3 regions of the Streptomyces sp. NPDC037273 genome follow, and region 3 is predicted to be linked to each of the others. Evidence: riboswitches for the same ligand, from Rfam matches in the RefSeq annotation. Region 3 holds a riboswitch; each other region holds the start of a gene.

Region 1 (2,191 bases), on a different contig from region 3:
CCGTCCTGCTCGCCGCCGGCACCCCGGGCAAGCGCCTGATCCTGCCGGGCGCCCGGGTCACGCTCGAACAGCCCGCCCTGGACGAGCCGCTGCGCGGACAGCCGAGCGACCTCGACCTCCAGGCGCGCGAACTGCTCCGGCTGCGGGCCCTGGTGGCCGGCATGCTCACCGAACACACCGGCCGGAGCCGGGAGCGGATCGACGCGGACATCGACCGCCTCACCGTCCTGGACGCGCCTGCGGCGGTGGCGTACGGCCTGGCCGACCACGTCGTCCTCAGCCGGCGGGAGTCCGCCGGCGGCGCGGCGCGGTGAGCCGGCCGTGGTCCCCGAGCTGCCGCCGCTGCCCGCACTGACCCGGGCCGAGGGCGAGTTCGTCGACGCGTACCTCGAAGTCGTCGACCTCCTGGGGAAGATCAACCCATCCAGGGGTTCGCATACCTATGGGGCACTGCGCGCGGCACAAGCCCTGGTCGGACGGGTGGAGGCGCTGCGGGAAGCGCTGACGCTCATGCATATGCGGGGCGAGAGCGAGGTGCACGCGGACACATTGGCGCGCGCCCTAAGGGTGTTGGACGGCGAGCGCCGGGCCGACCGGGTCACCGTCCCCCGCACTCGGGCGAGTTGACATTCCGGCGTGTCGTGTCGAGGTCCGGTCGGCCGACGCGCGCCGCAGAAACCCTCCCCCGTTCGGCGTAGTCGACGAGTCGACACAGGAAGCGAGCGAGTTGCGCAACCGGTGTACGCATTTGGCGGAATCGAACGTTCCGCCGCAGGTGCGGGGCTCGTCGGCCACACCTGTGAAGATCCCAAAGGCTGCCTGTCCACCCGAATGGATCAGTCGTGAGGAGCCTCACATATCGCCGTTTCAGCTCGGATTTCGACCATGACGTGGGTCAAGATCCCTGACGACGACAAGCCCCCGCCGCCGCGGCGGGGCGGTCCGGGCGGACGCCGAGTCCTGCCGCTGTCCCGGACGTCTGGTCGACAGGAGTGGATCGGCAGGAGTGGAGGACCCGATTTTTACGGGGCGAACGCGCTGTTCCGGCAGCGTGGCCGTCCCTTGGGGTGAAGCCGCAGCCGCGGCCGGGCATCTTCGCCAGCCCGAACCCGACAGGTCATCCTTCGCAGGCGGCTGACGAAGGGTTGCGCATGACCGCGCAGATGCACGTCCCGTCCCTGCTGTCCCGGGCCGGAGCCGTCTCGGCTCTCACCCTCGCCGCCGTCGGCGGCACGCTGCTCGCACCAGGAGCGGCGCCGGAGGCCCAGGCAGCGACCACACACGCGAACAAGGCACTGAGCGTCGCCGCGTCCAAGAAGGGATCGCCTTACCGGTACGGAGCCACCGGACCCACCAGGTTCGACTGCTCCGGTCTGACGCTCTACGCGTACAAGAAGGCGGGCAAGTGGCTGCCCCGCACAGCGCAGCAGCAGTACAACAAGACCCGGCACATCTCCGCGTCCAGCAGACAACAGGGGGACCTGGTCTTCTTCCACTCGGGTGGAAGGGTCTACCACGTCGGCATCTACGCCGGCGGCGGCAAGATCTGGCACTCGCCCAAGACGGGATCCTGGGTGAAGCTCGACAAGATCTGGTCCTCGAAGGTCTACTACGGCCGCGTCCGATGATCACTGCCGGACACTGACCCGGCACAAGGGGGTGCGGTGGCGCCGCCGCACCCCTCCCGCCGGAACGAAAAGCCCGGCGAACCGTCCGAGCGGCTCCCTAGGATGCCGCGATGAGACTCGATCAAGCACTCGTCGACGCCGCCGTCGCCCAGCTGGAGAAACGCTGGACGCCGGACGAGCCCGGCGGCGCCGCGGCCGTCTACCTCGACGACGGCCGCATCCTCACCAGCGTCGCCCTCGACAACATCAACGTCGGCGTGACCCTCTGCCAGGAGACGGGCGCCTTCTGCCAGGCGTACACCCTGGACCGGCGGATCACCGCCTCCGTCTGCGTCTTCCGCGACCCGGAGGACGGCCGCTTCGTCGTGCTGCCGCCCTGTGGCATCTGCCAGGAGCGGCTCGCCCTGTGGGGGCCCGACGTCGAGGTCGGCGTGCCCGACCCCGAGGACCCGACCCGCTGGCAGGCCCGCACGCTGGCCGAGGTCAACCCCTACTACTGGGCCCGCCACTTCGCCGAAGGCTCGTGGCCCTCGCAGCGGGAGCACACCGGGTAGCCGGCCGGG
Region 2 (2,191 bases), on a different contig from region 3:
GCGCAGCTTGTACGGGGTGTTCTGCCAGCCCCATTCCGTGAGCACGAGGCGCGCGTAGCCCAGGTGGACCGAGGGACGGAGGTCCGCGCGTCCGATACGGCGCCAGGCGTGCAGCCGGTCGGGCAGTACGGCTCCGACGCGGCCCGGCAGACGGCGCTCGACCGGGAGGGGCGGCGGCAGCGCGTGCAGCGCGTCCGCCACCAGCTGCTCCACCGGCACGCTGAGCAGCGCCCGCCAGCTCTCCGAGGGCGGCTCCGGAGCCTCGGGCGCGAGAGGCGCGAGCGGCGTGAGAGGTGTGAGGGGTGCAAGGGGTGCGAGGGGCGCCTCGGTGGTCAGGTCGATGACGATCCGCTGCCAGGTGGCGCTGTCGTACAGCGCGGCGGCCTCGCGGTCGACGGTGTCGGGGCTGGGCAGGGAGATGACGGGCGTCATCCGGCGGCTCCTCGGTCGGGGTGGCTCCATCTTTCAGGATGAATGTCGGGTTTGCGACTTTTGCCCTTGAGTGCACACCCGCCATCGAGCCCTTTTCCACCCACTCCGCCACTAACAGAATTACCGTGCATATTCGGACATTGGGCACCTGGTGATGCGACTCACTTTCCCGGATCCGACGCGGTGATCGAATTCTGCGCAGACCAGGGGGCACAAGGAAGTTGGAGAGCCGCCGGAGTGGGTCGATCTTGAATTCGCCGAATTCGGTGATCCATTCGCCGCACCACCGGACTCCGTCCCCTTGTTATCCGTCGCATTACTGGCCTACGGTCACCTCCATTCGAGCGGATCGCCGAATCCTGCCACCGCTCGAAATACCTCCCTTTTCACCCGACGGCAGGAGCGGGGGACCCACGAATACGCCGGCCCGGATATCCGGAACGGCTCGGGGTGCAGCCGCGTGCGCGCGGCCGGACACCTCCCGTCCGAACCCGACAGCTCACCCCGCAGGCGCCGGAGAGGAATCCGTCATGCCTGCTCACGGTAAGCACCGCCGCCCCCGACGCCGCCCCGTCTCCCAGGGCCTCGCGCTGGTCGGCACGGGCGGGGTCGCCCTCGCCCTCCCGCTGATCACCCCGGCCGTGGCCGGTGCCGCGCCCGTCTCCGGAGCCCCGGAATTCACGGCCCGCGCCGTCGCCGCCCCCGCCGCCGCGGCCCCGGCCTTCGCCCAGGCTCCCGCCGCTCCGGCCGCCGCCCGCAGCTATACCGTCGTCCGCGGCGACTCCCTTTCCCTGATCGCCCAGAAGAAGGGAATTCAGGGCGGCTGGAAGGCTCTTTACCGGGCCAACAAGAGCGCCGTGGGTGACAATCCGTCACTTATTCATCCGGGCCTTGAGCTGACGCTTCGTCGGGATTCCGCGAAGGCCGCTCCCGCCCCGGCGAAGAAGACCACCAAGTCCGACCGCGCGAGCCGCTCCGAGCGCCGCTCCGCCCCCGCCACCACCGGCGCGTCGGCCGCCCAGGCCGCCCCGGTGGCCGCGCCCGCCGCCGCCCCCGCCCAGGCGGCTCCGGCCCAGGCCGCCCCCGCGGCCGCCACCAACTACGCCGACAACCTGGACGGCTGGATCCGCGAATCGCTGGCCATCATGGCCCAGCGGGGCATCCCCGGCTCGTACGACGGCATCCTCCGCAACGTGATGCGCGAGTCCTCCGGCAACCCCCAGGCCATCAACCTGTGGGACTCCAACGCCGCGGCCGGTACGCCCTCGAAGGGCCTGCTCCAGGTCATCGAGCCGACCTTCCTCGCGTACCACGTGCCCGGCACGTCCATGGACCTCTTCGACCCGGTCGCCAACATCACCGCCGCCTGCAACTACGCGGCCGACCGCTACGGCTCCATCGACAACGTCAACGGCGCCTACTGACGCCCGAAGTGCCCGGTGAACCAGGAGGTGGCGAGCTCCGCCACCTCCTCCAGGGCCCCCGGCTCCTCGAACAGGTGCGTGGCGCCCTCCACCACGGACAGCCGGCTCTCGCAGCGCAGCAGTGACCGGGCCCGCCGGTTCAGGTCCAGGACCAGCGCGTCCTCGCCGCCCACCACGAGCAGCGTCGGTGCCCGCACCGCGGCCAGGCGGTCCCCGGCGAGGTCCGGCCGCCCTCCGCGCGACACGACGGCGCTCACATCGCACTCGGGATCGGCCGCCGCCCACAACGCGGCGGCCGCGCCTGTGCTCGCCCCGAAGTAACCCAGCGGAAGGCC
Region 3 (2,191 bases):
AGAGGGCCACCGTCGCCCCGACCCCCTCCGCCCCCCTCACGCCCTCCGCGCCGGTCACCCCGGACACCTCGGTCACCCCGGGCACGCCGACGGCCCCCGGCACCCCGGACGGGTCGGTTACGCCCGGTACGCCCGATTCCTCCGCTACGGAGGAAGGTGACGTGTCGTCGGCCACACCCGGCACCGGCAAGCACCGGGGCGAGGCCGCACCGGAGGGAAGCGGCAAGTCGGGCGCTTCGGCCGAATCGGGTCGACATGCCTCCTCCAGCGACAAGGTGGCCGAAAGCGTCGAGTCGCAGCCCTCGGCTGACGGCGCGAAGAATTCGGGCACAACGGACAGTCAGGGCGCATCGGGCGCGTACACCGTGCAGCCCGGTGACAGCCTTTCGGGCATCGCGCAGTCGAACGAACTCCCCGGAGGCTGGACGGCCCTCTATGACGCCAACCGGCAGACGGTGGGCGCCGATCCGGACCTGATCGTGCCTGGTCAGAGCCTTGAGCTGACGGTGGATCCGGCTTCGCGCGAGGGGTAGTTCGGGGCCGTATGTCCGGATCTGGGCAAGTGAGACATGGGTCTCTTCGCCTCAACTGGCGTGTCCTGTCCGTAACCTTTGGCTCCGTCACCTCTCACCTGCGCAAACACCCCCCGCCGGACGGCAAGTAGGGGCGATTTTTCCGCAATACGCCTCTTTGAGCTTCCGGCGGGCTTGTGCCTATGGTCGTACCGCTCGCCACCGCGGGCCCCGTCGACCGAAACGCCGAATCCTGCCGTCGGCCGATGGGAACAGTCGTCGCGCAAGCGCCGAAGGCAGGAGTGGGGGACCCAAGGTAAGTGCCGGTCCCGGCCGTTGAGACAGACGGCCGACGATCGGCTTGGGGTGAAGCCGCGTGCAAGGACACGCGGCCGGGCAACTTTCCGGCCCGAACCCGACAGCTCACCTCACAGGCGTCGGTGAGGAGAATCTCCATGCTGTTTTCCGGCAAGGGCAAACACCGTCGTCCCTCCAAGGCCACCCAGGTCGCCACGCTCGTCGGCGTCACCGGTGTCGCCGTCGCCGCCCCGCTGATGACCGCGGGCACCGCGTCGGCCGCCACGGCCTCCGAGTGGGACCGCGTCGCCCAGTGCGAGTCCGGCGGCAACTGGTCCATCAACACCGGCAACGGCTACTACGGCGGCCTGCAGTTCTCGGCCTCCACCTGGGCCGCGTACGGCGGCACCGCCTACGCCCCGACCGCCAACCTGGCGTCGAAGTCCCAGCAGATCACCATCGCCGAGAAGGTCCTCGCGGGCCAGGGCAAGGGCGCGTGGCCGAGCTGTGGCGTGGGCCTCTCCGGTGCCAAGTACACCGGCGGCACCAGTACCCAGGCCCCGAAGCGCACGGCCACCGAGCCGACCACGCGCAGCGAGCAGCGCCAGGCCCCCAAGAAGGCCACCGGCGTCAAGAAGGCCACCTCCGCCAAGAAGTCCACGGCGCAGAAGACCGTCACCACCCCGACCGGCAAGTCGGTCAAGAAGGGTGACGGCGAGTACCGCGTCAAGGCCGGCGACACGCTCGGCACCATCGCCCAGGCGCACGGCGTCCAGGGCGGCTGGCAGAAGCTCTACGACCTGAACAAGGACGTCGTCGCCGACGCCGACCTCATCTACGTGGGTCAGCAGCTCCACCTCAAGTGAGCCTGACGACCCTCCCGCGGTGACCACCCCGGTCCGGCGTGCTCCTTCCCCCGTGCGCGCCGGACCGGGGTTCCGTCGTGTGAGGGCCCGGGTTCCGTCGCGCAGGGGCGTAGAAGAGTCCTATAAGAGGGGCCTCCGACGGTTACCGTCCAGTAGATCTGGGGTCCTTCGTCCCGAGATGCATGCCCTTGGGTCCTTTTTCGTCCCAGGGTGCGGGCGCCCGGCCGGCTGGAGCCTCCGGGGCGGTTAGGCTCTTGTCGCAAGGCCCAAGCGACCTGCATCGACCTTGCGTCACATCCAGCGTCACATCCCAGAAGGAGATGCTCGTGCCGTCCATCGACGTCGTCGTAGCCCGGGAAATCCTGGACTCCCGAGGCAACCCCACGGTCGAGGTCGAGGTCGGCCTCGACGACGGCAGCACCGGCCGTGCTGCTGTTCCGTCCGGCGCCTCCACCGGTGCCTTCGAGGCCATCGAGCTCCGCGACGGTGACCCGAACCGCTACCTCGGCAAGGGTG

Evidence for each region. Region 3 has a riboswitch for cyclic di-AMP ahead of ACZ7G1_RS23080 (transglycosylase family protein). Riboswitches for the same ligand answer to the same signal wherever they lie in the genome.
Region 1: it holds a riboswitch for cyclic di-AMP, as region 3 does, so the genes downstream of both, ACZ7G1_RS35375 (C40 family peptidase) here and ACZ7G1_RS23080 (transglycosylase family protein) in region 3, are expected to answer to the same signal.
Region 2: it holds a riboswitch for cyclic di-AMP, as region 3 does, so the genes downstream of both, ACZ7G1_RS15895 (LysM peptidoglycan-binding domain-containing protein) here and ACZ7G1_RS23080 (transglycosylase family protein) in region 3, are expected to answer to the same signal.

What each region holds. Positions count from the first base shown of each region.
Region 1 covers NZ_JBVJVO010000020.1:135,658-137,848, reverse strand. Annotated here, with positions in the region: gene ACZ7G1_RS35385 (ATP-dependent Clp protease proteolytic subunit) at 1-314, shown strand, start outside; gene ACZ7G1_RS35380 (hypothetical protein) at 322-627, shown strand; cyclic di-AMP (ydaO/yuaA leader) riboswitch at 1,018-1,148, shown strand; gene ACZ7G1_RS35375 (C40 family peptidase) at 1,152-1,628, shown strand; gene ACZ7G1_RS35370 (cytidine deaminase) at 1,739-2,182, shown strand.
Region 2 covers NZ_JBVJVO010000005.1:223,164-225,354, forward strand. Annotated here, with positions in the region: gene ACZ7G1_RS15890 (DUF6197 family protein) at 1-432, opposite strand, end outside; cyclic di-AMP (ydaO/yuaA leader) riboswitch at 776-958, shown strand; gene ACZ7G1_RS15895 (LysM peptidoglycan-binding domain-containing protein) at 963-1,856, shown strand; gene ACZ7G1_RS15900 (phosphoribosyltransferase family protein) at 1,850-2,191, opposite strand, start outside.
Region 3 covers NZ_JBVJVO010000008.1:321,406-323,596, forward strand. Annotated here, with positions in the region: gene ACZ7G1_RS23075 (transglycosylase family protein) at 1-533, shown strand, start outside; cyclic di-AMP (ydaO/yuaA leader) riboswitch at 791-964, shown strand; gene ACZ7G1_RS23080 (transglycosylase family protein) at 968-1,675, shown strand; gene eno (phosphopyruvate hydratase) at 1,996-2,191, shown strand, end outside.